DNA from 2 places in the Enterobacter sp. Taxon_8 genome. Region 2 is predicted to be linked to the other one. Evidence: predicted binding sites of a transcription regulator. Region 2 holds the regulator's gene; the other holds the start of a gene.

Region 1 (15,955 bases), 630 kb from region 2:
GTTTCCATTTGGATGAGAAACCAATTGAAGGCATATCAAGCGTCAGCATCGCGATCCCTTTTGGTGCGAAGTAGCGCTCATACAGGCTGTAATAGTCGATTTGCAGCGAATCCAGCCCGCCGCACATGAGGACGGTCGGGAACGGACCTTCACCTTCAGGCATATGCAGGAACCCGGTAATGGATGACCCACCCGGAATGGTAAACTCGAGTTCGCGCATCTGGCCCGGCAGGCGTTGAGCCGCCTCTTCATAGGCGCGATTCGCCAGCGCCTGTGCCTGCTCGGCCAGCTCATCACCTTTCAGATGTGGATACGCGGCAATGGCGTAGAGATTGGCCGCATGCAGCCAGTGCTTGCCGCTGCGCGTGGCATCCTCTTCCTGGCTGGCTTTTTGCTGCCAGAGCATCGCCTGTTTAGACCACTCGTAGATCCAGTTTCCGCCGCGATAGCCCACTACCGTATCATAGAGTTCGCTGTCGGTACGCTCGGCTTCACTCATCACGATACGTGCCTGCACATCAAGGATTTCACGGGGGTCGATACCGCGCCAGATCCACATCAGGCGGTTAATCATGCGATACCAGTGAGGCACGTTTTTACCGTCTAACGCGGACTGGACGGCAGGCTGGGTACCCGGATTAAAGCGACGCACCAGCGTCGACGTTTCAGGGTGTTTGAAACGGGGTTTGAAGAGTGTCTCGGTGAGATTCGCCTGCGTCATTGCGTTGCCTCCATGAATACGTCATATGAAGACTATTGTAACGCGTGGCAGGCCAAAAAGAACAACGCCCGACATAGCCGGGCGTGTAAAGTTACGTACTGGTATTAACGGCCTGAAATAGGCGGTACAAAGACCACGCCCATATCCCATGGCTGTTCAATCCAGGTATCCTGCGGGATATCAATCACGTAATCGTCAACCAGCGGGCGGCCAGCCGGTTTAGCGAAGATAGTGACGAAGTGCGCTTTAGGATACATTTCGCGGATAGCGACCGCAGTACCGCCGGTATCCACCAGGTCATCAATAACGATGAAGCCTTCACCGTCACCTTCCGCACGTTTCAGCACGGTCAGCTCGCGCTGGTTGTCATGGTCATAGCTGGAGATGCAAACGGTATCGACATGACGAATACCCAGCTCACGTGCCAGCAGCGCCCCCGGTACCAGACCGCCACGGCTGACGGCAATAATGCCTTTCCACTGTTCGGAAGGCATCAGACGCGCAGCCAGTTTGCGTGCGTGAATCTGCAACATGTCCCAGGTGACGACGTATTTTTCGCTCATGTGAAGTGTCCCAGCCTGTTTTTATACGGCTTAAAAAGTGTTCGAGGGGGAAATAGGTTGCGCGAGATTATAGAGATCTGACGCACTAAAAACCAGTGTTTAGCGCCCTCTGCCTGAGTTTTTACATGCTTTATGCTACCAGCCAGCAGAGAAAGTGGTATTCTCAGTTTCATCTCGCAAGCCTGACTTGTGGTAACTATTAACCTGCTAACCCTGTGACCTGCAACCCTGTTTGCAGCGCCTCGACAAGGAGACTTATCGTGTCTGAACTGTCTCAACTATCTCCGCAGCCGCTGTGGGATATTTTTGCCAAAATCTGCTCCATTCCACACCCTTCCTACCATGAAGAACAGCTTGCCGAACATATTATGGGCTGGGCGAAGGAAAAAGGTCTGCATGCTGAACGCGACCAGGTTGGCAATATTCTGATCCGCAAACCTGCAACCGCAGGCATGGAAAACCGCAAACCGGTTGTGCTGCAGGCGCACCTGGACATGGTGCCACAGAAGAACAACGACACCGTTCATGACTTCACCAAAGACCCGATTCAACCGTACATCGACGGCGACTGGGTGAAAGCACGCGGTACCACGCTGGGCGCGGATAACGGCATCGGTATGGCGTCTGCGCTGGCGGTGCTGGCTGACGACCGCGTTGAGCACGGTCCACTGGAAGTGCTGTTAACCATGACCGAAGAAGCGGGCATGGACGGCGCTTTCGGTCTGCAGGCGAACTGGCTGCAGGCGGATATCCTGATCAACACCGACTCAGAAGAAGAAGGCGAGATCTACATGGGATGCGCGGGCGGGATTGATTTTATCTCTACCCTGCCGCTGTCTCGCGAAGCGATACCTGCGGGCTTCCAGACCTTCAAGCTGACGCTGAAAGGTCTGAAAGGCGGCCACTCCGGCGGCGATATTCACCTGGGTCTGGGCAACGCCAACAAGCTGCTGGCACGCTTCCTGGCAGGCCATGCGGCCGAGCTGGATCTGCGTCTGGTGGATTTCAACGGCGGTACCCTGCGTAACGCGATCCCACGCGAAGCGTTCGCCACCGTAGCGGTTCCAGCAGCAAAAGCGGACGAGCTGAAAAAACTCTCCACCGTGTACCTGGATATCCTGAAAAACGAACTGTCGGCGAAAGAGAAGAACCTGACCGTAGTGCTGGAATCTGTTTCTACAGATAAAGCCGCGCTGACCGTGCAGTCTCGTGACACCTTTGTTCAGCTGCTGAACGCGACGCCAAACGGCGTGATCCGCAACTCTGACGTGGCGAAAGGCGTGGTGGAAACCTCACTGAACGTGGGCGTGGTGACCATGAGCGACGACAGCGCGGAAATCATCTGCCTGATCCGCTCCCTTATCGACAGCGGTAAAGAGTACGTGGTGAGCATGCTGGAATCTCTGGGCACGCTGGCGGGCGCGAAAACGTCTGCAAAAGGCAGCTACCCGGGCTGGCAGCCGGATGCAAGCTCTCCGGTGATGGCGCTGGTGCGTGAAACTTACCAGCGTCTGTTCAACAGCACGCCAAACATTCAGGTGATCCACGCGGGTCTGGAATGTGGTCTGTTCAAGAAACCGTATCCGGATATGGATATGGTGTCCATCGGGCCAACCATTACCGGTCCACACTCGCCGGATGAGCAGGTTCATATCGAAAGCGTCGGTCACTACTGGACGCTGCTGACTGAACTGCTGAAAGCGATCCCTGCGAAATAACATCTTCATCCCAGCCCTCTTCCTGTGGAAGAGGGTGAAAAATCCAGGCCCGGTAAGCGTAGCGCCACCGGGCTTTTTTACAATCCCAGAACCAGCTGTCGCTCTAGCTGCGGATCCAGCAGCGTGACGTGCAATCCCACCAGCCTTACCCCTCGACCGCCCCGGCGCTCTTCCCATGCCTTTTTTGCCGTCGCGATAAGATCGTCTTTATTCAGTCGCGGCCAGACGTGTTCCTGCGTGGTCTGCTGGAAATCGTTGAATTTTAATTTGATACCCTGACGGGCAATCAGCAGGTCAGGCTTCACCTTGATTAAACGCCGTTCCAGCTCAGGATAAAGCTGTTCCGTGATGATCATTTCGCATTCAGACCAGTCATGTATATCTTCAATGAGGGTGCGCTCAACGCCGACGGATTTACGGAGCCGCTCGCTGTTCACATCGCGATCGTCAATTCCCTGGCTGCGCTCCCACAGCACGCGGCCAAACTTCCCGAAACGCTTGAGCAGCATGGCGAGATCGCTATGCTGCACGTCTTCACAGGTCCGTAGCCCCATGCTTTCCAGCTTTGCGGCAGAAACTTTTCCTACCCCGGGGATTTTGCCGAGCGGCAGCGTTTTTAAAAATGCAGGCACCTCTTCCGGTGTGATGACGTACTGACCGTTGGGCTTATTTAAATCGGAGGCGATTTTGGCAAGGAATTTAACGGGCGCGACGCCCGCCGACGCCGTCAGATTCAGCTCGTTGAAAATCGTCTGGCGGATCTCCTTCGCCATCAGCGTGGCGGAGCCGTGGCAGTGAACGCTGTCGGTCACGTCCAGATAGGCTTCGTCGAGCGACAGCGGCTCTATGAGAGTGGTATAGCGGGAGAAGATTTCCCGGATGTGAAGGGAAGCCTCTTTATAGGCTTCAAACCGGCCGGGCAGAAGCGTGAGATGAGGACAAAGCTTTAAGGCCATCGCCGTCGGCATGGCGCTGCGCACGCCAAATTTGCGCGCAGGATAGTTGGCGGTGCTGATGACGCCACGCTGAACGCGGCTGCCGCCAATGGCGATGGGAATATCCCGCAGCGCCGGGTTGTCTCGCATCTCCACTGCGGCAAAAAAGCAGTCCATATCAACATGGATTATTTTGCGCATAGTATGCCCTCACTTATTGCTGGATAAGTATACAGTAAACAAATGAGGGTTGAGAAGCGTGCGTGGAAATTGTCGGGTGACGGCTTCGCCTTACCCGACCTTCAAGATTAAATGATGCGCTGCTGCTCGCGCGCCATCCTTTTCTTTCGAGCATCGCACGGTTCCGGGCAGTCGCAGACCTTCTCCATACCAATGGAGGAAATACCGCCGCAGCTGCCCTGAATGCTTTTCCGCTTAACGATCCAGCCTAACGACATGCCGAAGATGACAAGCACAAAAATCACAAAGGTTGCCAGAAACGTCAGCATCATCAGCCTCCAAAGTCGTCGAGCAAGATGCTCTCATCTTCGACACCGAGATCTTTCAGCATCTTAATCACGGCGGCGTTCATCATCGGCGGGCCACACATATAGAACTCGCAGTCCTCGGGTGCCGGGTGCTGTTTGAGGTAGTTTTCATACAGCACGTTGTGGATGAACCCCGTATAGCCCGTCCAGTTATCTTCCGGCTGCGGATCGGAAAGCGCAACGTGGAAGGTAAAGTTCGGGTTTTCACGCGCCAGCTGTTCAAACTCGTCGTCGTAGAACATCTCGCGCAGCGAGCGCGCCCCGTACCAGAAGCTGATTTTACGCTTGCTGCCGAGCCGCTTGAGCTGGTCAAAAATGTGCGAGCGCATCGGGGCCATACCGGCACCGCCGCCGATAAAGACCATTTCCGCGTCGGTATCTTTCGCGAAGAACTCCCCGAACGGACCGGAGATCGTCACCTTATCTCCCGGCTTCAGGGACCAGATGTATGACGACATCACGCCCGGCGGTGCATCCGGCACATTCGGTGGCGGCGTTGCGATACGCACGTTGAGCATGATGATGCCTTTCTCTTCCGGGTAGTTAGCCATCGAGTAGGCGCGCAGCGTCGGCTCTTTTACCTCCGATACAAAGCGGAAGAGATTGAATTTGTCCCAGTCGGCGCGGTACTCATCCGGCACGTCGAAGTCCGCATACGCCACGGTATGTTCAGGACACTCAATCTGAATGTATCCTCCGGCGCGAAACGGAACATCTTCCCCTTCCGGTACCCGTAGCTTCAGCTCTTTAATAAAGGTGGCTTTGTTATCATTAGAGATAACCTCGCACTCCCATTTTTTGACGCCGAAGATCTCTTCCGGCAGCTCAATCTTCATGTTCTGACGCACCGCGACCTGGCAGGCCAGACGGCAGCCCTCTTTCGCTTCACGCTTTGTGATATGCGCCAGCTCGGTTGGCAGAATATCGCCACCGCCCTCTTTTACCGTCACGCGGCACTGCCCGCAGGAGCCGCCACCGCCGCAGGCTGACGAGACAAAGATCCCATTGCCCGAGAGCGTATTGAGCAGTTTGTCACCCGCTAGCGTGCGGATCTGATTCTGCGGCTCGTCGTTAATATCAATCACCACGTCACCGGAATTCACCAGCTTCGCGCGCGCCACCAGAATTAACCCTGACAGCACCAGTACGATCAGCGTGAACATCACCACGCCAAGGATAATTTCCATCTGTTAGCCCTTATAGCTGCACACCGGAGAAGGACATAAAGCCCAGCGCCATCAGCCCGGTGGTGATAAAGGTGATCCCTAAGCCACGCAGACCCGCAGGCACGTTGGCATATTTCATTTTCTCGCGGATCCCCGCCATGGTGACAATCGCCAGCATCCAGCCGATGCCGGAACCAAAACCGTACACCACGGATTCACTGAAATTGTAATCACGCTGAACCATAAACGAGACGCCACCAAAGATGGCGCAGTTCACCGCGATCAGCGGGAGGAAGATCCCCAGCGCGTTGTACAGCGACGGGAAGTACTTATCGAGGATCATCTCGAGGATTTGCACCAGCGCCGCGATCACCCCGATAAAGGTGATAAAGTTCAGGAAGCTGAGATCAACCCCCTCCACCAGTGCGCCGTCACGCAGCACAAAGTTGTAGACCAGATTGTTAATCGGAACCGAAAGCCCCAACACAACGGTGACCGCCACGCCCAGCCCAAATGCCGTGGAGACCTTTTTAGACACGGCAAGGAACGTACACATGCCCAGGAAAAACGCGAGCGCCATGTTTTCAACAAACACCGCCCGCACAAACAAACTCAGGTAATGAGCCATCGTCGGTTACTCCTTTTCCTGCTGTTCTGGTCTCAACGTACGAATCAGCCAGATCAACAAACCGATAATGAAAAATGCGCTAGGGGCCAGCAGGAACAGGCCGTTTGGCAGATACCAGCCGCCGTTCTGCACCGTGTCCAGCACCGTGATGCCAAACAGCTTGCCGCTGCCAATCAGCTCGCGCAGAAACCCAACCGTAAGCAGGATCACGCCGTAGCCGAGGCCGTTGCCGATGCCGTCCATAAAGCTCGCCAGCGGCGGCATTTTCATGGCGTAGGCTTCCGCACGCCCCATGACGATACAGTTAGTGATAATCAGCCCGACAAACACCGAGAGCTGTTTGGAGGTTTCATAGGCAAAGGCGCGCAGCAGCTGATCGACCACGATCACCAGCGAGGCGATGATCGCCATCTGGACGATGATCCTCACGCTGTTGGGGATGTGGTGGCGGATCATCGAGATAAACATGCTGGAGAACGCCGTGACCAGCGTAACCGCCAGCGTCATCACTACCGCCGTTTCCAGTTTGGTCGTCACCGCCAGGGCTGAACAGACGCCCAGCACCTGCAGCGTGATCGGGTTATTGGCGAGCAGTGGGCCAATGAGTACTTTTTTGACTTCTTTCAGTTCACCGGTATCAGCCATTGTTCAGCGCTCCTTCACGTACGTTTTTCAGGAAAGGACCAAAGCCCAGCTCGCCCATCCAGAAATCAAAACTGTGCTGCACGCCTTTTGATGTGAGCGTGGCGCCGGAAAGCCCGTCAACGGCGTAGTCATCACCGGGACGAGCCGCCCCTTTCATCACCTTCAGCGCAGGCAGGCCGTTATCGTCGAGCACTTTCTTGCCGACAAACTGTGCCCGCCAGTTAGGGTTCTCAACTTCACCACCCAGCCCCGGGGTTTCGCCCTGGTCGTAATACGTAATGCCTTTGACCGTGCGGCCATCGGTATCAAGAGCGACAAAGGCATACATCATTGACCACAGACCGTTGCCGTAAACAGGCAGTACCACTTCCTGAATACGTTTTTGGGGGTCGCGAACCAGATAGATTTCGGCAAGGTTGCTGCGACGCTTAATCCCGGCGGGATCTTGCGCTGCCTCCAGCGTCAGGCTCATCTGCGGATCTTTAAGCGCCAGCGCCTGGTTGAATTTTGCCGGGTCTTTATCGAGCAGTTCCCCCGTTTTTAAATCCACCAGACGCGCCGAAATACGTTCAGCAAAGACGGCAGAAACGTCGTCTGCGCTCATTCCTTCCTGCATCAGCCCGGCGACGGCCAGAATGTTGCGCTGTTTATCCAGCGCACGTTGCTCCTGCTGCAGGGGTTTTAACCCCACGGCAGAGCCGGCTACGACAATGGAGCAGACCAGGCAGAGCACCAGTACCACCAGCAGCGTTTTGCTGATGCTGTCGTTATTTTTTACTTCAGCCACGCGCCTTCCTCCGCTTGATGTTGGCCCGCACCACCAGGTAATCGAAGAGTGGCGCAAACAGATTGGCAAACAGAATGGCCAGCATCATCCCTTCCGGGTACGCCGGGTTGACCACGCGGATCAGGACACACATTGCGCCAATGAGCACGCCATAGCTCCATTTACCTTTGTCAGTGAAGGAGGCAGACACGGGGTCGGTTGCCATGAACATCATGCCGAACGCGAAGCCACCCAGCACCAGATGCCAGTACCACGGCATGGAGAACATCGGATTGGTGGTCGAACCGATAACGTTGAACAAGGTGGCGGTCAGCACCATGCCGATCATCACGCCCGCAACAATTCGCCATGAGGCCACGCGACCAAAAAGAATGATCGCGCCGCCGAGCAAAATCATCAGCGTAGAGACTTCTCCAATGGAGCCCGGAATGTTGCCAATAAAGGCATCAAACCAGGTCACGGGCTGACCCGTCGCGTTGTTCACCAGCGTTTCGCCGCCGTGTGCGGCCCACTGTGAAAGCGGCGTCGCGCCGGAAAAGCCGTCTGCCGCCGTCCAGACCAGATCGCCTGAGATTTGCGCCGGATAGGCAAAGAAGAGGAACGCACGTCCCGCCAGCGCCGGGTTGAGGAAGTTCCGCCCGGTGCCGCCGAAAATTTCTTTAGCAATGACCACGCCGAAACTGATGCCCAGCGCCGCCTGCCAGAGCGGTAAGGTTGGCGGGACAATCAGGGCAAAAAGAATCGAGGTCACGAAGAAGCCTTCGTTGATCTCATGTTTACGGATGATAGCAAACAGCACTTCCCAGAAGCCGCCCACGATAAATACCGTGATGTAAATCGGCATGAAGAACACCGCGCCCAGCGTCATCATGCTCAGCCAGCCCGCGTCTGCAGCAAAGCTTACCCCTAGCGACTGCGCCAGGCGGTAGTGCCAGTCAGACTGTATCACCTGCGCCAGCTGCTGGGCATCGTACATGTGGTGCAGCGCCGGAATGGTCTGCAAGCCAACGTTGTACATGCCCCAGAACAACGCCGGGAAGACCGCAAACCATACCAGGATCATCATGCGCTTAAGGTCGATGGCATCGCGAACGTGCGCCGCCCCTTTCGTCACCAGCCCCGGCGTGTAGAAAATAGTCGTCGTGGCTTCATACAACGGGTAGTACTTTTTGAGCTTCCCTTCGGTAAAGTGCGGCTCAATTTTTTCAAAGAGGTGTTTTAAGCCCATCGGTTATCCTTCCTGCTCAATGCGGGTTAACACCTCGCGCAATACCGGTCCATATTCGTATTTGCCCGGACAGACATAAGTACAGAGCGCCAGATCTTCTTCGTCCAGTTCCAGACAGCCCAGCGCCTGCGCGCTATCGGTATCCCCAGCGAGCAGATCGCGCAGCAGCATGGTAGGCAGAATATCCAGCGGCATGACGCGCTCGTAGTTGCCAATCGGGACCATGGCGCGCTCGCCGCCGTGCGTGCTGGTCGAGAAGCTAAACAGCTTATTACGCAGGAAGTGGCCCAGCGTAGTCCGGGTGACGGAGTATTTTTCCGCACCGGGCAGCACCCAGCCGAACAGCTCTTTTTCGCGCCCTTCCTGCACAATGCTGACCTGCAGATGGAAACGTCCCAGATACGCGTGCGCATTGACAGCATGGCGGCCACTGAGGACCGAACCGGAAATCAGGCGGTTTTCACCCTCTTTCATTTCCCCCACCAGCAGTTCATTGATGTCTGCCCCCAGCAGCGTCTTCACCAGGCGCGGGTTTGCAGCCTGCGGTCCACCGATGGCGATTATCCGTTCAGCGCAGAGTTCACCAGTGGTGAAAAGCTTACCGATGGCGATGACGTCCTGATAATTAAGGTGCCAGACCTGTTTCGTCAGGCTTACTGGCTCAAGGAAATGGATGTGCGTCCCGACCAGCCCCGCCGGATGCGGGCCAGCAAACTCATTAAACGTGACCTGCCCTTGCGGATACCCCCCAAGCTTGCCGCCGCCGGCCTGGCAAACGTGGACTTTCCCCGAAGTCAGGCGGGTTAAAACGGTCAGTCCGGCATCAAAGGCTTTGCGCTGCGCCAGAATAACCGGCTGCGGATCCACGCTGAGCGGGTTGGTGTCGATTGCCGTGACGAAAATCGCGGCCGGTTCCGTGCCCGGAACAGGGGATTTGCTGAAGGGACGCGTACGAAGCGCGGTCCATAAACCGGACGCCAGAAGCTGAGCCTGAACGGCGTCACGGTTCAGCGCAGCGAGTTCTGCGGCGTCATAATGGGCAAACTCACGCTTTTCATCGCCTTCAATGCGGATAACCACCGACTGCAGAACGCGCCGTTCGCCACGGTTGATGGCCACAACGGTGCCGCTCGTGGGGGCCGTGAACATCACGCCGGGATTTTTTTTGTCCTCGAAGAGCGCCTGTCCTTTGATCACGCGATCGCCCTCCTGTACAAGCATTGAAGGGCGCATTCCCAGATAGTCGTCGCCCAAAATGGCGACATGACGGACGCTTGCGCCTGTCGAAACGTGCTGCGCGGGCACGCCTGCAATCGGCAGATCAAGTCCTTTTTTTATTTTAAACATGTGGTTAGCAGGTTTCCATGAACAACAATCCAGTGGGCGCAAAGTGTAACATTTTCCCCTTTCCGCGGGCAGGGTATCCGCCATTGCGCGTGCCAAATTGCGAGCTAATGCGCAAAGTTTCTGGAGCCATCGCAATTTTGATGGTTTATTAAGTAAAACTAATTTGTAAACTCACCGCCCGGCTCTTGCGAAAATCTATAGCGGTGCTAATGTGAGCGCTCCTAACAGAATAATCTGATTTCGGGTCTCTTTTGCCGTCCTGGCAAGTTGGTCATGGTTTTATCAAGGAACTAGTAGTATGCGTAAAATCGCATTGTTCATTGCGATGCTTCTGATTCCGTGCATGTCGTTTGCCGGACTGCTCAGCAGTAATAGCTCAACGACGCCGGTCAGCAAGGAATATAAACAGCAGTTAATGGGATCGCCGGTTTATATTCAGATCTTCAAGGAAGAGCGCACTCTCGATCTGTTTGTGAAAATGGGCGAGACATATCAGCTGCTTGATAGTTACAAAATTTGTAACTACTCCGGCGGACTGGGGCCAAAACAGCGTCAGGGCGATTTCAAAAGTCCGGAAGGGTTCTACAACGTTCAGCGCAGCCAGCTCAAGCCTGACAGCCGCTTCTATAAAGCCATTAACATCGGCTTCCCGAATGCCTATGACCGTGCACACGGTTATGAAGGTAAATATCTGATGATCCACGGTGCCTGCGTGTCTATCGGCTGTTATGCGATGACCGACTCCGGCATTGATGAGATTTTCCAGTTCGTGACGGGCGCGCTGGTCTTTGGGCAGCCTAACGTACAGGTCAGCATCTATCCGTTCCGCATGACGGACGCCAACATGGCGCGTCACAAATATTCTTACTACGCGGATTTCTGGAAACAGCTGAAGCCAGGGTACGACTATTTTGAGCAGACCCACAAGCCGCCGGTGGTCTCTATCGTCGATGGCCGTTACGTGGTCAGCAAACCGCTGAGCCACGAAGTCGTCCATCCACAGCTGGCGTCAAATTACACGGTCCCCGAGACAAAATAGCACCCACTCGCCTGGCATAATCTTTTGCCAGGTTTCGTTGCCCGTCAGCGGCTGCGTTGCGATAACAGTGACCACATCGTTCGGTGTGGTCTCCTTCTGAAAATCTATCTCCACATCCTGATCGAGAAGCGTCGCAACGCCAAACGGCGCACGGCGGGTGATCCAGAACAGATTCGTCGAGCAGAACGCCATCACATAGCGGCCGTCAGAGAGCAGCATGTTGAACACGCCTTTTTCACGCAGTTCAGTTGCCAGCGTCGCGATATATTTGAACACGGCAGTCATGTTGCCGGGCGTGCGGGGATAGCGCTCCGTCAGCTTGTGCAGCAGCCAGCAGAAGGCTTTTTCGCTGTCCGTTTCGCCAACAGGGCGAAAATTGCCCGTCTCCAGCGATTTATAGCCCGTAAGTTGCCCATTATGCGCATAGGTCCAGTTACGGCCCCACAGCTCGCGGGTAAACGGATGGGTATTTTCCAGCGCCACTTCGCCGCGGTTAGCCTGGCGGATGTGGGCGATCACCGAGCGGGACTTGATCGGGTAGTCCTGTACCAGTTTGGCAATCGGTGAATTAAAGCTGGGCTGTGGATCTTTGAACGTGCGACACCCTTTTCCTTCGTAGAAGGTGATGCCCCAGCCGTCTTTATGCGGCCCGGTTCCTCCACCGCGCTGCACCAGCCCGGTGAAACTAAAGCAGATATCGGTTGGCACATTCGCGCTCATCCCGAGCAGTTCGCACATACATCACCTCCACAACAGCGGGGGCAAGAATGCCCCCAGCGAAGTCTTACTTAGCCATCTCTTTTTCGATCAGCTGGATCAGGATGTGGATCACTTTGATGTGAATTTCCTGAATGCGGTCAGCATAACCGAAGTGCGGAACGCGAATTTCGACATCCGCCGTACCGTCCATCTTACCGCCATCTTTACCTGTCAGGGTGATGACTTTCATCCCTTTTTCACGCGCGGCGGCGATCGCTTTGATCACGTTGCCGGAGTTACCGGAGGTCGAAATCCCCAGCAGCACGTCGCCTTCACGGCCTACCGCTTCAACATAGCGGGAGAAGATGTGATCGTAACCGAAGTCGTTGCCCACGCAGGAGATATGGCTCACGTCGGAAATCGCAATCGCCGGGTAGCCAGGACGGTTTTCGCGATAGCGTCCGGTCAGCTCTTCTGCGAAGTGCATCGCGTCACAGTGAGAGCCGCCGTTACCGCAGGAGAGCACTTTGCCACCCGCTTTGAAGCTGTCGGCCAGCAGGACCGCTGCGCGCTGAATAGCGTGAATATTGGCATCATCTTTCAGAAAGTTAGCCAGCGTTTCCGCCGCTTCGTTCAGTTCGTTACGAATAAGATCCTGGTACATGAGGATAATCCTTCAGTATTGATGAAATAACACAGTGGAGTGTACCGGATAGCGGGAAAAGCGAGAAGCTAAAGCCATGCGAATCGTCCGGCGTTTTGATTTTTTGTGCCGGCTAAAACACGAACAATGTGAACCAGGTTGTAATTATTTTGTAAACACATTGCTAAAGGAATTCACATCAACTACAACCATATCATCACAAGTGGTCAGACCTCCTACAAGCAAGGGAGCTTTTCTTTATGATGATTTTGAGCATTCTCGCAACCGTTGTTCTGCTCGGTGTGTTGTTCTATCACCGCGTGAGTTTATTCCTGAGCAGCCTGATTCTTCTGGCCTGGACGGCTGCGCTTGGCGCCGCAGGTCTCTGGAATATCTGGCTTTTAGTCCCTCTTGCCATCATTCTTCTGCCGTTTAACTTTGCCCCGATGCGTAAATCAATGATATCTGCGCCGGTGTTCAAGGGCTTTCGCAAAGTGATGCCGCCAATGTCGCGTACCGAGAAAGAAGCGATTGACGCAGGCACCACCTGGTGGGAAGGCGATCTGTTCCAGGGCAACCCGGACTGGAAAAAGCTGCATAACTATCCGCAGCCGCGCCTCACCGCTGAAGAACAGGCCTTTATTGACGGCCCGGTTGAAGAAGCGTGCCGCATGGCAAACGACTTTGCCATCACCCATGAAATGGCCGACCTGCCGCCGGAACTGTGGGCGTACCTGAAAGAGCATCGCTTCTTCGCGATGATCATCAAGAAAGAGTACGGCGGCCTGGAGTTCTCCGCCTACGCTCAGGCCCGCGTCCTGCAAAAGCTGGCGGGCGTCTCCGGGATCCTGGCGATTACCGTTGGCGTGCCTAACTCCTTAGGCCCGGGCGAACTGCTGCAGCATTACGGTACTGAAGAGCAGAAAGATCACTACCTGCCGCGTCTGGCACGCGGTCAGGAAATCCCTTGCTTCGCGCTGACCAGTCCGGAAGCGGGCTCCGATGCGGGCGCAATCCCGGATACCGGCGTGGTCTGCATGGGCGAGTGGCAGGGCGAGCAGGTACTGGGTATGCGCCTGACCTGGAACAAACGTTATATCACCCTGGCGCCTATCGCCACCGTGCTGGGTCTGGCCTTTAAGCTCTCTGATCCGGAAAGACTGCTGGGCGGCGAAGAAGATCTGGGCATTACCTGTGCGCTGATCCCAACCTCTACCCCAGGCGTTGAAATTGGTCGTCGTCACTTCCCGCTGAACGTACCGTTCCAGAACGGTCCGACACGCGGCCAGGATATCTTTGTTCCGATTGACTATATCATCGGTGGTCCGAAAATGGCCGGTCAGGGCTGGCGTATGCTGGTGGAATGTCTGTCTGTGGGTCGCGGCATTACCCTGCCGTCGAACTCAACCGGCGGTCTGAAGTCTGTGGCGATGGGGATTGGTGCCTACGCGCACATCCGTCGTCAGTTCAAAATTTCCATCGGCAAGATGGAAGGTATCGAAGAGCCGCTGGCGCGTATCGCGGGCAATGCCTACGTGATGGACGCCGCAGCCACGCTGATTACCTACGGCATTATGCTGGGCGAAAAACCAGCCGTACTGTCGGCCATTGTGAAGTACCACTGTACCCACCGCGCGCAGCAGTCAATTATTGACGCGATGGATATCGCGGGCGGTAAAGGCATTATGCTCGGCGAAGGCAACTTCCTGGCGCGCGGCTATCAGGGCGCACCGATTGCCATCACCGTGGAAGGGGCAAACATCCTGACCCGCAGCATGATGATCTTCGGTCAGGGCGCAATTCGCTGCCATCCGTACGTGCTGGAAGAGATGGCCGCCGCGCAGAACAACGACGTGGATGCCTTCGATAAGCTGCTGTTCAAACATATCGGTCACGTGGGCAGCAACAAGGTACGTAGCTTCTGGCTGGGCCTGACGCGCGGCCTTACCAGCGCCACGCCGACCGGCGATGCAACCAAACGTTATTACCAGCATCTGAACCGTCTGAGCGCCAACCTGGCCCTGCTGTCTGACGTCTCCATGGCGGTGCTGGGCGGCAGCCTGAAGCGTCGCGAGCGTATCTCTGCCCGTCTGGGCGATGTGTTGAGCCAGATCTTCCTGGCCTCTGCGGTCCTGAAACGCTACGACGATGAAGGCCGTCAGGAAGCGGATCTGCCGCTGGTACACTGGGGCGTTCAGGATGCGATGTATCAGGCTGAACAGGCGATTGACGATCTGCTGGCAAACTTCCCGAACCGCTTCGTGGCGGGTGCCCTGCGCGCGGTGATCTTCCCGACCGGTCGTCACCATCTGGCGCCGTCCGACAAGCTGGACCACAAGGTGGCGAAGATCCTGCAGGTTCCGAGCGCAACCCGCTCCCGCATCGGTCGCGGTCAGTATCTGGCACCGACGCAGCATAACCCGGTGGGTCTGCTGGAAGAGGCGCTGCTGGACGTGATGGCTGCCGACCCGATTCATCAGAAGATCTGTAAACAGCTGGGCAAAAACCTGCCGTTTACCCGTCTGGACGAACTGGCAAAACAGGCGCTCGCAGGCGGTATTATCAATAAAGATGAAGCCGCTCTGCTGGTGAAAGCCGAAGAGAGCCGTCTGCGCAGCATTAACGTGGATGATTTCGAACCGGACGAGCTGGCGACGCAGCCGGTAAAGCTGCCGGAGAAGCACCGCAAACCTGAAGCGGCATAACGCGTTTCGCTTATACAAACCCCGCCTCGCGCGGGGTTTTTTATTGCCACATTTTCTCGTTATGTCGTGCTACAGTGTCAAAAAGTGGTCGTGTGAGGAGTCTGAATTGTGCCTGGTCTGAAGATTTCTATTTTGCAGCAACCTTTAGTGTGGATGGATGGCCCCGCCAACCTGCGCCACTTTGATCGTCAACTGGAAGACATTACCGGGCGTGATGTGATTGTCCTGCCGGAAATGTTCACCACCGGCTTCGCCATGGAAGCGGCAAAACAGTCAATGCCTCAGGATGAGGTGGTCGCCTGGATGCACGCCAAAGCGCAGCAGACCAACGCGCTGATTGCCGGAAGCGCCGCTCTGCAGACCGAACGCGGGCCGGTGAACCGCTTCCTGCTGGTGGAGCCGGAAGGGAAAGTGCATTTCTACGATAAACGCCACCTGTTCCGCATGGCGGATGAGCATCATCACTATGAAGCCGGTAACGAGCGCGTGGTGTTTGAATGGCGCGGCTGGCGTATTTTGCCGCTGGTCTGCTACGACCTGCGTTTCCCGGTGTGGTCGCGTAACCGCAACGATTACGACCTGG
Region 2 (15,955 bases):
CTTGTTACCCTTGAAGGTACGACGAATAAAGAACGCGCCCAGGCGGCGGAAAATCGGACCTGCTGGCCAGAAATTCAGGTTGATACCGGCAGCAATGTGCGGCGGTACCAGCCCCTGATGATAGAGCACGTAGGAAAGGAGCAGGTAGTCCATGTGACTGCGGTGGCAGGGGACATAGACAATCTCATGGCCATCATGCGCCAGTTGGCGTACACGTTCGGCGTTATGAACGTTGATGCCCTGATACAGGCGGTTCCACGTAAAGCCGAGGATACGATCGGAAAGGCGAATCATCTCGTAAGAGAAGTTCGCTGCAATCTCTTCCATCAGCGCAATGGCGTTCTGCTGAGCTTTCTCATGCGAAATTTTCTTGCTGCGCGCTTCATCTTCAACGGCGCGGGCAATCGCTTTGGAAGCCAGCAGCTTGTTGAACAGATCCTGACGCGCCGGGAGGCGTGGCCCTACGGCAGCGAGGCGCTGACGAGCGAAGTGCATACGCGCCACGCGCGCCAGTTTTTGCGCGATGATCTTGTCGGTGCCGTGCTCGTCCGCCATGCGACGCAGCGAAACGGAAGGGGAGAAACGTACAAAGCTGTCGCGTCCCAGCCAGGAGACCGCAAAGAACTTCTGGATGCCGTTAAGCATGCGCAGCGGCGGGTTCTCTTCACCTTTTTCGCGGCCCGGACGACGACCAAACATCACCGATACCGGCACCATCTGCACATCCAGATCGGGGTTGCTGCGGTGCAGGTCGAGATAGTCATGGAACAGCTTGATGGACTCTTCTTTCGGCGTGTAATAGGTAAACACGCGCGGCCCGCCGTGGATGAACACGTAGCGCGGCAGCAGCGTGCCGTCAACTTCCAGCGGTTCAAGCGGATCTGGTAAGTCATGCGCCAGACACTGGGCGCGAAGCGTCAGTAAGTCAGCCTTCGAGTTATAAGGCAAAACGTACATAATGGGACGCGACGTATCGAGCCCCAGTTCCAGCGCGGGTTCTGCTGGGATAGACTTGCTTTTTACCAGGATGCTTAATGGTAAATTAAGTAATTTGTAGTAAATTCGTGGCCAGCCGGACATAAACGATGTAAAGCCTCTGGTTAATAATGCAATTGCGGCGCAAGGATAACAGAAAGCGCGCAAAATTTCTGTTGTTACCCGTCATACTTCAGGCTGTAGCGAAACGCTCTACGGCTCCTGTTACTGACGCTCTTTTTTAAAAAAGGTTCTTTTAATGGCCAATAATACCACTGGGTTAACACGTATCATCAAAGCCGCCGGCTATTCATGGAAAGGTTTCCGTGCCGCATGGGCCAACGAGGCCGCGTTTCGCCAGGAGGGCGTCGCCGCTATCATCGCGGTGATCGTCGCCTGTTTCCTTGATGTTGATGCTATTACCCGCGTACTTCTTATCGGTTCCGTACTTCTGGTGATGATAGTGGAAATTCTTAATAGCGCTATTGAGGCCGTTGTGGATCGCATCGGTTCCGATTTCCATGAGCTTTCTGGCCGCGCAAAAGACATGGGATCTGCTGCCGTATTACTGGCGATTATCACTGCCGTTATCACCTGGGTCACGCTGCTTTGGTCACATTTCCGATGAGCCTCGAGGAATAATTAAGTCCCTGGTTTTTTGTGCAGTTTTTGGTTCCAAAATCGCCTTTGACTGTATATACTCACAGCATAACTGTATATACACCCAGGGGGCGGAATGAAAGCGTTAACGACCAGGCAGCAAGAGGTGTTTGATCTCATCCGGGATCATATCGGCCAGACGGGTATGCCACCTACGCGTGCGGAAATCGCGCAGCGTCTGGGTTTCCGTTCTCCGAATGCTGCCGAAGAACACCTGAAAGCGCTGGCGCGTAAAGGCGTGATTGAGATTGTATCAGGCGCGTCACGCGGTATCCGACTGCTTGTAGAAGAAGAGACGGGCATTCCGCTGGTAGGTCGTGTTGCTGCCGGTGAGCCTTTACTGGCACAGCAGCATATTGAAGGTCATTACCAGGTCGATCCAGCCATGTTCAAGCCGAGCGCTGATTTTCTGCTGCGCGTTAGCGGCATGTCGATGAAAGACATCGGTATTCTTGACGGCGATCTGCTTGCGGTACATAAAACTCAGGATGTGCGTAACGGCCAGGTGGTTGTCGCGCGCATTGACGATGAAGTCACCGTCAAACGTCTGAAAAAACAGGGTAACACCGTTCAGTTGCTGCCTGAAAACAACGAGTTCACCCCAATTGTGGTCGATCTCCGCGAACAGAACTTCTCTATCGAAGGACTGGCGGTCGGGGTGATTCGCAACGGTGAATGGCTGTAACCTCTTCCTGACAGGCTATGGCACCGCTGTAGCCTGATTCATTCCCCACTCCCGGTATCTTTCATGTCACTACTGACGGCATCAGATAAGGCATTGTGGCGTCTTGCCCTGCCGATGATTTTCTCCAATATTACCGTGCCTTTACTGGGACTGGTTGATACTGCCGTTATAGGCCATCTTGATTCACCGGTTTATCTTGGCGGCGTGGCGATTGGCGCGACGGCAACCAGCTTCCTGTTTATGCTGTTGCTCTTTTTACGCATGAGCACCACCGGTCTTACCGCACAGGCTTATGGTGCGAAAGATCCGCTGCGTCTGGCGCGTGCGCTGGTGCAGCCGCTGATACTCGCGCTTGGCGCGGGTGCATTAATCGTTGTATTGCGGACACCCCTGATCGATCTTGCGCTTCATATCGTTGGCGGCAGCGAGGCGGTACTGGATCAGGCGCGACGTTTCCTTGAAATCCGCTGGCTCAGCGCGCCCGCGTCGCTGGCTAACCTGGTTCTGCTGGGGTGGCTACTGGGCGTTCAGTATGCCCGGGCGCCAGTGATTTTGCTGGTGGTGGGCAACCTTCTCAACATTGTGCTGGATATCTGGCTGGTGATGGGCCTGCATATGAACGTGCGGGGCGCGGCGCTGGCGACGGCGATTGCCGAATACGGAACCTTTATCATTGGCTTGTGGATGGTCTGGCGCGTGCTGTCGATGCGCGGGATCTCTCTGGCGCTGCTCAAAACCGCATGGCGCGGCAATATCCGTAAGCTGCTGGCCCTCAACCGTGACATCATGCTGCGCTCGCTGCTTCTTCAGCTCTGCTTCGGCGCGCTGACGGTTTTCGGGGCTCGACTGGGGCCAGAAATCGTGGCGGTCAACGCGATATTGATGACGCTTCTGACCTTTACCGCCTATGCGCTGGACGGTTTTGCCTACGCGGTTGAAGCGCATTCCGGGCAAGCATACGGTGCGCGAAAAAGCGGGCAGCTTCGGGATGTCTGGCGGGCAGCCTGCCGTCAGTCGGGACTGGTGGCGCTGGCCTTTGGTCTGGTTTACGCCTGCTTTGGTGAGCAGATCGTTGCATTGCTGACGTCTATACCTGCTCTGCGCGAGTTGGCGAGTCACTATCTCCTCTGGCAAGTCATCTTACCGGTGGTCGGCGTCTGGTGTTATCTGCTGGACGGCATGTTTATTGGTGCGACGCGCGGAGCGGAAATGCGCAACAGCATGGCGGTCGCGGCGGCAGGGTTTGGTCTGACGCTGCTAACGCTTCCCTGGCTGGGTAATCACGGTTTGTGGCTGGCCCTGGCCGTCTTCCTCTCGCTGCGCGGGTTATCGCTGGCGTTTATCTGGCACCGCCACTGGCAAAACGATACCTGGTTCTCTTCGCGCCACGATATATCGTGACGGTTAAAGATTCCGAATATGAAATTAACTACGGAATCCTTAACTACAATAATTATCACGTCCAGCAGAAAAGAACGTAACGGACGTTACGACCCGACGCTTAACTAAGAGGACACGATGATGAATAAAGACGAAATCGGCGGCAACTGGAAGCAGTTCAAAGGTAAAGCGAAAGAAAAGTGGGGTAAGCTGACTGATGACGATATGACCGTCATTGAAGGTAAACGCGATCAGCTTGTCGGTAAAATTCAGGAACGTTACGGCTACGCGAAAGATCAGGCGGAAAACGAAGTCAAAGACTGGGAAACCCGTAACGACTACCGCTGGTAACGCTGAATAACCCACAGGGCGGCTCCAGGCCGCCTTATCTTTTGCCGCTAACGCGGCTTTTTCTTCACCAGGATAGAGTGGTCGTGCTGACACGCGTCCTGATGGCGACAGGCTTCCACCTCCACGCACGCGGAACAGAGCCCGTGCGCTTCAATCACGTTATGACGCAGGGCAAACCCCATTTTCGCTGCAAGCGTATGCATAATGTCTTCCACGCCTTCCGCAGCCTCTTCTTTCACCACGCCGCAGCGGTCACAGATAAACATCGCCGATGTGTGGGTGGGCTGATCGAACAGATGGCACAGCACATAGCTGTTGGTGGATTCCACCTTGTGCACGAACCCTTGTTCAAGCAGGAAATCCAGAGCGCGATAAACCGTCGGCGGCTTTGCCTGCGGCTCGCTTTCGCGGAGCAGGTCGAGCAGATCGTAGGCGCTGATGGCACCCTGCTGCAGGCTCATCAGGCGTAATACTTCAAGGCGCTGCGGAGTCAGGCGCACATTGCGTTGCGCACACAGCTTTTCGGCCTGCGCTAACAGCTCTTTTGTGGACTTATCCATGTAGCACCCCGGATGTTATAGGACGGAAAACCCTCACTTTATCATGTTCTGGTAAAAACGCCGAGATCCACCAGTCTGTGCTATACCTGACCCATTACAAACCGGGAAATAAACAATGAAAAAACCTGACTGTATTCGGCACTGGCGCGACGTAGAAGTCGCGGATGATTCGACCTATCCAGATAGCGATGAGCTTTTTTCTATCGGCGCCCCGCTGGCTCGAAAGCTTGGGCTCGGGCGTATTGGCATCCATCATGAGCGCCTGCCGCCTGGGCGCAGGACGTCCTATCCGCACGCGGAGAGCGACGAAGAAGAGTTTATTTACGTGCTTGAAGGCCACCCTGACGCCTGGATTAATGGCTACTTGTGGAAGCTGGAGCCTGGCGACAGCGTAGGTTTTCCCGCCGGTACCGGCATCTGTCATACCTTTATCAACAACACGGACGACGAGGTTCGGCTCCTGGTCGTTGGCGAGGCCAACAAGAAGCATAACCGCATATACTATCCGCTTAACCCGGTTTATGCCGCTACCCGAGAGGATCGCTGGGTAGACCACCCGCCCCAGTTTTTTGGACCGCATGATGGAAAACCTGGGAAAAAATAATTTCCTCTTCTATAAATATTGAGGGCCGTCACAAAATATAACAGGCCGTAAGGGAGTTTTACTTAGGGATAGAAATAGCGGGTCTTTTACTACTTATTCACAGCAATAGTTCGTTCCTGTTTGGGTGATAACAGACAGGGGTTATTTCATAACAGACTATAACGGGCATACTGTGAAAAAAAATTTTAAATTTTCGGTGGTTAGTATCGCTGTTTCCTTGTTTATGGCAAATCAGGCGGGAGCAGCCAATACCTGGACAGAATCACGAAGCGACGCAATGGGTGGCACTGGCGTTGCCTCCGGGAGCTATGGCAGTGGGGCATTAATCAACCCCGCGCTGCTGGCAAAGGCAAAACCTGACGATGATGTGACGGTCATTTTGCCGTCCGTTGGCGTACAGGTAACGGATGAGGACAATCTTCAGGACGAGATTGATACCATCAACGACAAAATCAATCACTACAAGGATGTGGTTGATAATCTCACGCCAAGAGAAATTATCACCAATCCATTAGGTTCCATTAATCAATTCCAGGGCGCGGCCAAAGATCTGGCCGATGAGCTGGACTATCTCAAAGGCAAAACCGCACGCGCAACGGCTGGTGCAGGGCTTGCGGTGAGTATCCCTAACGATGTCCTTTCGGTAGCCTTCATGGCGAAAGGCTATGCCCATGGCCGGGTGAGCTCGTCTATCGATCAGCAGGATATTGATTATCTGCGCGGTATTCAACGCAGTAATGTGGTGGCTGCCGGTGTTGCCCTGGACGCTGCGCTGAACGGCACGGATCAGATCACTAAAAACCTCAACTCAACCGCGTCTGGCCGGGCAGCGATTGTCTCCGACTATGGTGTTGCCGTTGCCCGCCAGTTTGACCTCGGCGGCGTCCCTGTTTCCGTGGGCGTGACGCCAAAGCTGCAAAAAACCTGGGTCTATAACTACACCACGTCAATCTACGATTACGACAGTAACAAGTGGAACGACAGCCGCTACCGTACTGACGATACGGGCTTCAACGTGGATGCCGGTATTGCGGCCGATTTCGGCGAACACTGGACCGTTGGCGTGAGCGGACAAAACCTGATGTCGCGCGATATCGACACCAAAGATATCCGTATCCGCAATGGCCGTACGGGAGAAGTGGTGAGCTATAAAGACACCTATCAGATCCGCCCGCTGGTAACCGCCGGTGCCGCCTGGCACAACGACCTGGTGACGCTGACCGCCGATGGCGATCTGACCGAAACCAAAGGCTTCAAGAGCGAAGATACGTCGCAGTACGTGGGTGTCGGTGCCGAGGTGACGCCGCTGAGCTGGCTGGCGGTCCGTGCGGGTTATCGTGCAGACGTGAAGGGTAACGACAGCAATGTCTTTACCGGCGGTGTCGGTTTCGCGCCGTTTAGCACCGTGCATGTTGACCTGATGGGCCTTTACGGTGAAGACGAAACCTGGGGCGCAGGGGCTCAGCTGAGCATGACGTTCTAAAGTCCACCGGAGGCGCTGCGCCTCCGGCTTTTCTTTGTGCTATAGTAGCGCCCCTTTTCCACCAGATGCTTAAAACTTCGCCATGTCGTCAGAATCACAGACCGCTTTCCCCGCACACCGTTTCTCCATTGCGCCGATGCTCGACTGGACGGACAGACACTGCCGCTATTTCCTGCGCCAGCTCTCCCGCCATACGCTGCTGTACACCGAAATGGTGACCACGGGCGCAATTATTCACGGGAAGGGCGACTATCTGGCCTACAGTGAGGAAGAGCATCCGGTTGCCCTGCAGCTGGGCGGCAGCGATCCGGCCGCGCTGGCGCAGTGTGCGAAGCTGGCGGAAGCGCGCGGCTACGACGAGATCAACCTGAACGTTGGCTGCCCGTCCGACCGTGTGCAAAACGGTATGTTCGGTGCCTGCCTGATGGGGAACGCGCAGCTGGTAGCGGACTGTATCAAGGCGATGCGCGACGTCGTTTCCATTCCGGTGACGGTCAAAACCCGTATCGGGATTGACGACCAGGACAGCTACGAATTCCTGTGCAACTTCATCGATACGGTCTCCGGAAAGGGCGAATGCGAGATGTTCATCATCCACGCGCGAAAAGCCTGGCTCTCCGGCCTGAGCCCGAAAGAGAACCGTGAGATCCCGCCGCTGGACTACCCGCGCGTGTATCAACTGAAGCGTGACTTCCCGCACCTGACGATGTCGATCAACGGCGGCATTAAGTCGCTGGAAGAGGCCAAAGCGCATCTGGCGCATATGGATGGCGTGATGGTCGGCCGCGAGGCGTATCAGAACCCGGGCATTCTGGCGACGGTCGATCGCGAAATCTTTGGCATCGAAGGTTCAGACACCGATCCGGTTGCCGTCGTGCGGGCGATGTATCCTTATATTGAGCGCGAGCTGAGCAACGGTACGTATCTCGGCCATATCACCCGCCATATGCTGGGTCTGTTCCAGGGTATACCGGGCGCGCGTCAGTGGCGCCGCTACCTGAGCGAGAATGCGCATAAAGCCGGAGCCGATATTGAGGTGCTGGAACATGCGCTGCGACTGGTGGCAGACAAGCGATAACTTTCGCTAAAAGTTCGTCAAATTCACCACGCCCTGCGAGTTCTCGCGGGGCGTTTTGCTTTAAGAACAAAACGTTAGCTTTGGCATGGATCTTGTAATGCTTAATGCATTACTCGGGAACTCGTGGGAGAGCACCATGCTGGAACTACTTTTTGTGATTGGCTTTTTTGTCATGCTGTTAGCGACAGGCGTTTCGTTGCTCGGCATTCTGGCGGCTATCGTGGTGGCGACGGTGGTCATGTTTATTGGCGGACTGTTTGCGCTGACGATCAAACTGCTGCCGTGGTTACTGCTGGCCGTTGCTGTGGTGTGGGTGATTCGGTCGATTAAATCGCCAAAAGTGCCCGGTTATCAGCGCAATAACCGCTTCCGTTACTAAGGTATTGAGGGGTTCGTCACATAGTTGTAACTTTTCCGGCAGCATGGCTTAGAACAGAATAGGATTTACTTATCGAATCTGTCACTATGACTGCCGTTAAAGAATTCATCGTGCTGTACCCTACATACAGCCGAACTAAAAAAAGAAAGGGCTTCCCACGGGAAGCCCAATTTCTTTTTGGGGCTCAGGGAATCAACAGGCTCGACCCCTGCGTCGCCCGGCTCTCCAGCACCTCATGCGCGCGCTGCGCATCGGTCAGCGCGAATTTCTGCGCATCTGCCACGTCCACTTTGATGACACCGCTGGCGATCAGCGAGAACAGCTCGTTGCTGGCTTCCTCAAGTTCTTCCCGGTTGGTGATGTAGCCCTGCAGGGAAGGGCGCGTGACGTATAGCGAACCTTTCTGATTCAGAATACCGAGATTCACGCCGGTGACAGCGCCTGACGCATTGCCGAAGCTCACCATCAGCCCACGACGCTGCAGACAGTCCAGCGACGCTTCCCAGGTGTCTTTCCCAACCGAGTCATACACGACGCGCACCTTTTTGCCGCTGGTGATCTCCTTCAGCCGTTCGACAATGCTCTCTTCACGATAGTTAATCACCTGCCAGGCGCCCGCCTGCAGCGCGCGCTGCGCTTTTTGGGCATTGCCCACGGTGCCGATCAGTTTTGCGCCCAGGGCTTTTGCCCACTGACAGGCGATGAGCCCGACGCCGCCCGCCGCGGCATGAAACAGGAACTGCTCGTCGGGTTTAATTTCATAGGTTTTACGCAGCAGGTAGTAAACGGTTAAGCCTTTCAGGAACGAGGCCGCCGCCTGTTCGAAGGAGATAGCGTTAGGCAGCAGGGCGGCTTTATCCGCCGGAACGTTGTGGACGGAGCTGTAAGCGCCCAGCGCAGACTGCGCATATACCACGCGGTCGCCCTCTTTAATATGCTTAACCGCGCTGCCCACTTTGACGACGACACCGGCTGCCTCGGTGCCCAGTCCGCTCGGCATCGACGGAGGCGGGTAGAGCCCGCCGCGAATATAGGTGTCGATGTAGTTTATGCCTATGGCTTTGTTTTCAACCTGCACTTCGTTTTCGCCAGGCGCGGTGGGGGTGAACTCCACCGCTTTGAGTACGTCTGGCCCACCGTGTTTCTGGAATTCAATGCGCGTTGCCATGCTCCCTCCGTAAGAAAAATATGGTAATCTTTCGACCCACTCTTTATCTCGGTAACTCCATTCACTATGGCAGGAAACAAACCCTTCAACAAACAGACTGAACCTCGCGAGCGTGATTTCCAGGTCGCAGGGTTAAAGGTCCCGCCGCACTCGATTGAAGCGGAACAGTCGGTGTTGGGCGGTTTAATGCTGGATAACGAGCGCTGGGACGACGTCGCCGAACGCGTCGTGGCGGAAGATTTCTACACCCGCCCGCACCGCCACATCTTTACCGAAATGGCGCGTCTGCAGGAGTCGGGCAGCCCGATCGACCTGATCACGCTCGCGGAATCACTGGAGCGTCTTGGTCAGCTCGACAGCTGCGGTGGGTTTGCCTATCTGGCGGAACTGTCAAAAAACACGCCTAGTGCGGCGAACATCAGCGCTTATGCCGATATCGTGCGCGAACGTGCCGTCGTCCGCGAGATGATTTCGGTGGCGAACGAGATCGCCGAAGCGGGTTTTGATCCGCAGGGTCGCACCAGCGAAGACCTGCTTGACCTTGCCGAGTCCCGCGTCTTCAAAATCGCCGAAAGCCGCGCCAACAAAGACGAAGGCCCAAAAAATATCGCCGATGTGCTCGACGCCACCGTCGCCCGTATCGAACAGCTGTTCCAGCAGCCGCACGATGGCGTCACCGGAGTGAATACCGGCTACGATGATTTGAACAAGAAAACCGCCGGCCTTCAGCCGTCGGATTTGATTATCGTCGCCGCGCGTCCGTCGATGGGTAAAACCACTTTTGCGATGAACCTCGTCGAAAATGCGGCGATGTTGCAGGATAAGCCGGTGCTTATCTTCAGTCTTGAGATGCCCTCCGAGCAGATTATGATGCGTTCTCTGGCGTCGCTGTCGCGTGTGGATCAGACCCGCATTCGTACCGGCCAGCTTGACGATGAGGACTGGGCGCGCATCTCCGGCACCATGGGCATTCTGCTGGAAAAACGTAACATCTATATCGATGACTCTTCCGGCCTGACGCCGACGGAAGTGCGCTCCCGCGCGCGCCGTATCGCCCGTGAACACGGCGGCATCGGCCTCATCATGATCGACTACCTTCAGCTGATGCGCGTTCCGTCGCTTTCAGACAACCGTACGCTGGAGATTGCGGAGATTTCCCGCTCGCTCAAGGCGTTAGCCAAAGAGCTGCACGTGCCGGTGGTCGCGCTGTCGCAGCTGAACCGCTCCCTGGAACAACGCGCCGACAAGCGCCCGGTCAACTCCGACCTGCGTGAATCCGGCTCCATCGAGCAGGATGCCGACTTAATCATGTTTATCTACCGTGATGAGGTTTATCACGAGAACAGCGACCTGAAAGGGATCGCCGAAATTATTATTGGTAAACAACGTAACGGCCCAATCGGAACGGTGCGTCTGACCTTTAACGGACAGTGGTCGCGTTTCGACAACTATGCCGGTCCTCAATATGATGATGAGTAATTTCTAAGGAATTCAAATGCAAGCGGCAACTGTTGTTATTAACCGCCGCGCTCTGCGACACAACCTGCAACGTCTGCGTCAACTGGCGCCTGTCAGCAAGCTCGTTGCAGTCGTGAAAGCGAACGCTTACGGACACGGTCTTCTTGAGACCGCGCGAACGCTCCCCGATGCCGATGCCTTTGGCGTCGCCCGTCTTGAAGAAGCCCTCCGCCTGCGCGCGGGGGGGATTACCCAACCGATTCTTCTCCTCGAAGGTTTTTTCGAAGCCAGCGATCTGCCAACCATTGCTGACCAGCATCTGCACACGGCGGTACACAATGAAGAACAGCTGGCCGCACTTGAAACCGCCGAGCTGAGCGAGCCGGTGACCGTCTGGATGAAGCTAGACACGGGCATGCACCGTCTGGGCGTACGTCCGGAAAGCGCGGAAGCGTTTTACCAGCGTCTATGCCGGTGCAAAAACGTGCGCCAGCCGGTGAATATTGTCAGCCACTTCGCCCGTGCCGATGAGCCCGAGTGCGGTGCAACCGAGCGGCAGCTGGATATCTTTAATACCTTCTGCGAAGGCAAGCCGGGGATGCGCTCGATCGCAGCTTCCGGCGGGATCCTGCTGTGGCCGCAGTCGCACTTCGACTGGGCGCGACCGGGCATCATTCTTTACGGCGTATCACCGCTGGAGAACAAGCCCTGGGGGCCGGATTTTGGCTTCCAGCCGGTCATGTCGCTGGTCTCTAACCTGATTGCCGTGCGTGACCATAAAGCGGGTGAGCCGGTGGGCTACGGCGGTACCTGGACCAGCGAGCGTGATACCCGCCTTGGCGTGGTGGCGATGGGCTATGGCGACGGTTATCCCCGTGCCGCGCCGTCGGGTACGCCGGTTCTCGTCAACGGTCGCGAGGTGAAGATCGTTGGTCGCGTGGCGATGGACATGATTTGCGTCGATCTGGGGCCAGAAGCGCAGGATAAACCCGGCGACGATGTGGTGATGTGGGGGGAAGGTTTACCCGTTGAACGTATTGCTGAAATTACTAAAGTGAGTGCTTACGAACTTATTACCCGCCTGACGTCTCGGGTGGCGATGAAGTACGTCGACTGAAACGTGTACGTAACAGTCCAACGGCATACGTTGCCGTTGGACAAGTAACGCTTATTTCAACACGTTATAAATCGCCTGATTCGTTAAATAATCTGACGCCAGCCCTGACTCTGGACTGAAGCGCGCGCCCTGAATGGATGAGAAGCGTTTTCCTGTGTTGCCCAGTGAGACATAGCGTTCTCCCCCATCGTTTTCCGAAATGGTGTACACCGTTTTCTGCATTTCGGCGAACAGCGGAGCGTTACGCTGAATGACCTGATGCAATTCCAGCAGCTGCACACCATCAAGATTGAGCTTTTTATCCAGCGTGACCCCCCATCTTTGCAGGCAAACTTCGGCAAAATGACGCACGATCGTGCCCGGTTCATGCACCACTTTTTCCCCGCTATTCCCATTAGCCGACGCATTTCCCACCAGCGTAGCGTGACGACCAGACATAGGATAAATATGTACCTTTGTCGTGCTATCGGTCTGTGGAATGACGCACGAGAAACCTTTTGAACGCTCGTGTCGGGCATAGAAAGCCACATACTCCTTCACGTTGCTGCCCAGAGTGACTTTTTCCGGCTGGAAATTACCCATTCCCGGAACCGGATCGACAGCAAAAATATTCACCGGAATAGTCGTCAAAAGGGGATCGGCCAGCATCGCATTCGCAAGCATATGGCAGCTAATTCCGCCCCGGCTCCATCCCACAAGGTTCACCTGAGTGGGCAGAATCTGGCCCTGACGGAAGGTTTTAATAATTTGCTGCTGCAGCGCCTGCTGGGTCACTTTACGGTCACCATAATCATACTTGCGCCACCAAAACGATCCGGTAACCTCAACGTCCTGAATCGGCACGCCCGCCTTTTTGAGCTGCTCATAGTTCTCTTTTGTGAGCTTTTCTCGCTGCCAGTCAACGTGCCCTTTAATAATATTGATCGCGTGCTTAACATTCTCATTCCAGCCGCTGCCCAGAAGCTGGGCCCGAAGCTGAGAATATTCTCCGCTTTTGACCCAAAGTTCATCGCTTTGAAGATTACCGCTTCCCGGGCCATCAAGAATGACCCATTCGGCGAACTCTTTACCCTTGTTATTGGCGGCCAGAGAAGAAATGAGCTCGCCGTTCCAGTAATTAGCATGAGACTCATCAAACTTATTAGAACCAGTACCACAGAAATACACTGTTAGTATTGTCATAAATGACCTCATTGAAATATTAATATGTAGGTGGATGGCACGCGTGCGGTTAAATAATACGTGTCGGCAATATTTCGAGAAATATGCTATTAAGCCCAGGGTATTTTTGATAGCGATAAGTTCGTTCTTAATTAAATATGGCTATGTTTAATGTGTAGCACTGCTTAACTTTGTGCTTAGGCATATGACATTTGCCTTATGCCGAATGCTGTTTTTACAGTTCTGCAATAGCACGCATACTTAATTTCGGAATAAGTTAGTTGAATAATCTAAGAAAATAGATTTCACACGGGGTTATGCTACAATGAACATATTAATGATCGATGAATTACCGATCTTCATTCACGGTATGAAAACAGAGCTGGAACGCGTAATGCCGGAATGCACTGTTTTTTCAGCGAACAACTTTGAAGATGCACACCCAATTTTAACCTCTATGCCAGTCAGCATTATTTTGCTGGATGGTGAAATGAAATGCCGTGATTTTATCACAAATTTGATGTCAAACTGGCCTGAGCTACCGATCGTGGTAATGTTACGAAAAACGACGGATAAGATATTCAACTTCTACATTCGTCAAAGCATTAAGGGCATTTTTACTAAGGATCTTCCCGCCGAGAAAATCAGCCAGATACTTAGCATGGTTTCCTCGGGTGTGGTCTGCTTTCCGGAGCAGGCCGTGATTCAGCGAGAACAACCCACTGGCGGTTTACCGATTCATACTCTGAGTCGTCGGCAGAAGGAAGTGCTCAAGCTGCTGGCGAATGGAGGAACAAATAAGCAGATCAGCAGACAACTGAATATCAGTGCTGGTACGGTCAAAGTACATCTGGAATCCATTTTTCACCGATTGCAGGTCAACAATCGAACACAGGCTGCAATGCTCTATTTTAAATATATGGGCAATTAGGCCGTTTTTGTAAGACGCAGGATTGGTATCAAACTATGTTTAGTGAAAAGCGCGACAGGCAGAATACTGTCGCGCTTTTTTTAATGATACTGAGATTTGAAATAGTATATCACGACCACCAGAGTTCCAAAGTCCTGCAATAGCCAGAAGGGAAAACTGTCACTCAGTATATCAGCCCCAGTAAGGATAAATTTCATGTTTAAACTGCTCTCACCAAAAAAGCCAAAGGCGAGGGCAGCTAAGCCGACTTTACACATTACCGGCAGAGCATGGACTCTTCGACTATAGGCTGCAAACAAAATGAGCAGCGAGGTGACAAGGTCGACGAGGATAATAAAGGGAAGAACCCAGCCATTCATTATGTTAAGCATTTACTCTCCATCGGGATTGTTATGGGTTAAATCAGGCGGAGAAAGTGACTCGTGCCTGACTTTGCTTTTGATGACGCTGGCGACATCAAAAATATCGCGCTGTTCGTGCCGGCGGAAAAAGTTTGCCAGCCAGACGATCAGACCATTACTCATTGCCCCGAGGATATAACCTAAACCAAGCGTGATATCGGCCTGGTTAAGGTCTATCTTTAACCAGCGGGCTGATAAGCCACCTAATGCGACGGCCGCACCCATGCTGATTCCGCCAAAAATAATGCCTGCCATAAATCGGCTGTGCTGATGCAGCCGCTGCGGTTGCCAGAAAAACGAAATACTGACGCCGCCAAATAAGCCTGAAAATGCCAGCAAGGCTTCGCTGATGAGGGTCGGGAGATAGATGTCAGACATACATTCATCCTCTGCAAGGATAAACCCCCTCGAAAAAGGGGATTTATTATCGTAACGGGCGCTTATTATTGGCAGGGATCCAGCTCAACAATATGCTGATACTTATCGGTAGTGATAAAGCGCTGTTGCCCTGACAGGCTGTAAATCAAACGTTCAGGAGAGCGATAGCCCTTTACGACATCCACATCCGCGCTAAGCCAGGGCTGATCGGCAGGAAGAGCGCTATGGCTGTATTTGTCGCCTCCGATCCATTTTTGATGAGTGAGTTTCAACCCCCAAAGTGACTCGCTTTCACTCCCCGACCAGCCGAGGCGTTTGGCTTCTTCCGACGTGATATAGCGGTCGGGCAGGCGGCCAAAATTTTTTATATGGCGAAGGGTTGTCGCCAGCTCGGTCACATTATTGACGGGCGGTACACCCTGAGAAGATAAAAAGGCGTTAACTTCCTTTATTTCATCTTCGCAGGTTGGCATGGCGGCAGTAGCCTGTAAAACGGCGAATAAGGAAGCAGAAAGAACGGCCATTTGCACTATGGATAATGATTTCATGTGTTTTTCCTGTCGAGTTAACTGAGAAATAACTTCATTTCCGCCTCGCGGCGACGCGTCAGACCAGCCAATACCTTCCCGCCTGCCTTATTCCAGCTTTTGAACTGCAGTGCGGCGCCCTGAACATCGCCAGCGTTGAATTTTTTGAGCAGCGTTGATTTCTTCAAATTGCCAACGCCGAGGTTGAAGGCGAAGGAAACCAGCGCGTCGAATTGCGCCTGCGTTGCTGGCTGGTTCAGCAGCTTTTTCACGCCGTCCTCGGTGCGTTTTAGATCTTTGCGCAGCAGATCTTTGGCTTCGCCGGTAGTAATTTTAGTGAGCTTTTCCATCTCCTCTTTGAGGATCAAATGGCCATAGCCGATGGTCCATAAACCTACGGCATCGCGATAACGCTCCAGCTTTAGTCCTTCAAACTGGCAAATCAGCTGAATACCCTTGTCACCTGTACGTTCTGGTTGTGTGTGCATTACGGAGTCTCCTCTGCTTTCGGACGGGGAATCACCTTGTTGGTGTATTCGTCAATCAAGCGCATAACGCTTTCCGGTGGCTCAAGCGCGGTAAACTGCATCTCCACATCGACGTGGCGGCTGTCACGCCCGCCTTTGTTATCGCTGGAAGGCGAAAGGCTGACGTGAAAG

The links. The regulator LexA, encoded in region 2, represses DNA repair genes until DNA is damaged. The targets are predictions, from matches to a motif close to TNCTGTATGTACATACAGNA.
Region 1: a site for LexA is predicted at 4,156-4,175, ahead of dinB (DNA polymerase IV). Genes of this name have one in related genera too.

The regions. Positions count from the first base shown of each region.
Region 1 is NZ_CM177989.1:3,623,377-3,639,331, forward strand. Features, by position in the region: gene frsA (esterase FrsA) at 1-721, opposite strand, end outside; gene gpt (xanthine phosphoribosyltransferase) at 826-1,284, opposite strand; gene pepD (cytosol nonspecific dipeptidase) at 1,545-3,002, shown strand; gene dinB (DNA polymerase IV) at 3,080-4,138, opposite strand; gene nqrM ((Na+)-NQR maturation NqrM) at 4,246-4,449, opposite strand; gene nqrF (NADH:ubiquinone reductase (Na(+)-transporting) subunit F) at 4,449-5,672, opposite strand; gene nqrE (NADH:ubiquinone reductase (Na(+)-transporting) subunit E) at 5,683-6,279, opposite strand; gene AC4IBF_RS17305 (NADH:ubiquinone reductase (Na(+)-transporting) subunit D) at 6,286-6,924, opposite strand; gene AC4IBF_RS17310 (Na(+)-translocating NADH-quinone reductase subunit C) at 6,917-7,711, opposite strand; gene AC4IBF_RS17315 (NADH:ubiquinone reductase (Na(+)-transporting) subunit B) at 7,704-8,939, opposite strand; gene AC4IBF_RS17320 (Na(+)-translocating NADH-quinone reductase subunit A) at 8,943-10,286, opposite strand; gene dpaA (peptidoglycan meso-diaminopimelic acid protein amidase) at 10,585-11,325, shown strand; gene AC4IBF_RS17330 (class II glutamine amidotransferase) at 11,296-12,063, opposite strand; gene lpcA (D-sedoheptulose 7-phosphate isomerase) at 12,110-12,688, opposite strand; gene fadE (acyl-CoA dehydrogenase FadE) at 12,928-15,372, shown strand; gene AC4IBF_RS17345 (amidohydrolase) at 15,481-15,955, shown strand, end outside.
Region 2 is NZ_CM177989.1:4,254,119-4,270,073, reverse strand. Features, by position in the region: gene plsB (glycerol-3-phosphate 1-O-acyltransferase PlsB) at 1-1,080, opposite strand, end outside; gene AC4IBF_RS20360 (diacylglycerol kinase) at 1,235-1,603, shown strand; gene lexA (transcriptional repressor LexA) at 1,712-2,320, shown strand; gene dinF (MATE family efflux transporter DinF) at 2,384-3,721, shown strand; gene AC4IBF_RS20345 (CsbD family protein) at 3,842-4,051, shown strand; gene zur (zinc uptake transcriptional repressor Zur) at 4,099-4,611, opposite strand; gene AC4IBF_RS20335 (cupin domain-containing protein) at 4,727-5,215, shown strand; gene AC4IBF_RS20330 (conjugal transfer protein TraF) at 5,388-6,698, shown strand; gene dusA (tRNA dihydrouridine(20/20a) synthase DusA) at 6,781-7,776, shown strand; gene pspG (envelope stress response protein PspG) at 7,913-8,155, shown strand; gene AC4IBF_RS20315 (quinone oxidoreductase) at 8,340-9,323, opposite strand; gene dnaB (replicative DNA helicase) at 9,390-10,802, shown strand; gene alr (alanine racemase) at 10,819-11,898, shown strand; gene AC4IBF_RS20300 (ENY2 family protein) at 11,950-13,092, opposite strand; gene AC4IBF_RS20295 (response regulator transcription factor) at 13,397-13,990, shown strand; gene AC4IBF_RS20290 (hypothetical protein) at 14,071-14,361, opposite strand; gene AC4IBF_RS20285 (hypothetical protein) at 14,362-14,769, opposite strand; gene AC4IBF_RS20280 (ribonuclease domain-containing protein) at 14,835-15,317, opposite strand; gene AC4IBF_RS20275 (lysozyme) at 15,335-15,784, opposite strand; gene AC4IBF_RS20270 (DUF2589 domain-containing protein) at 15,784-15,955, opposite strand, start outside.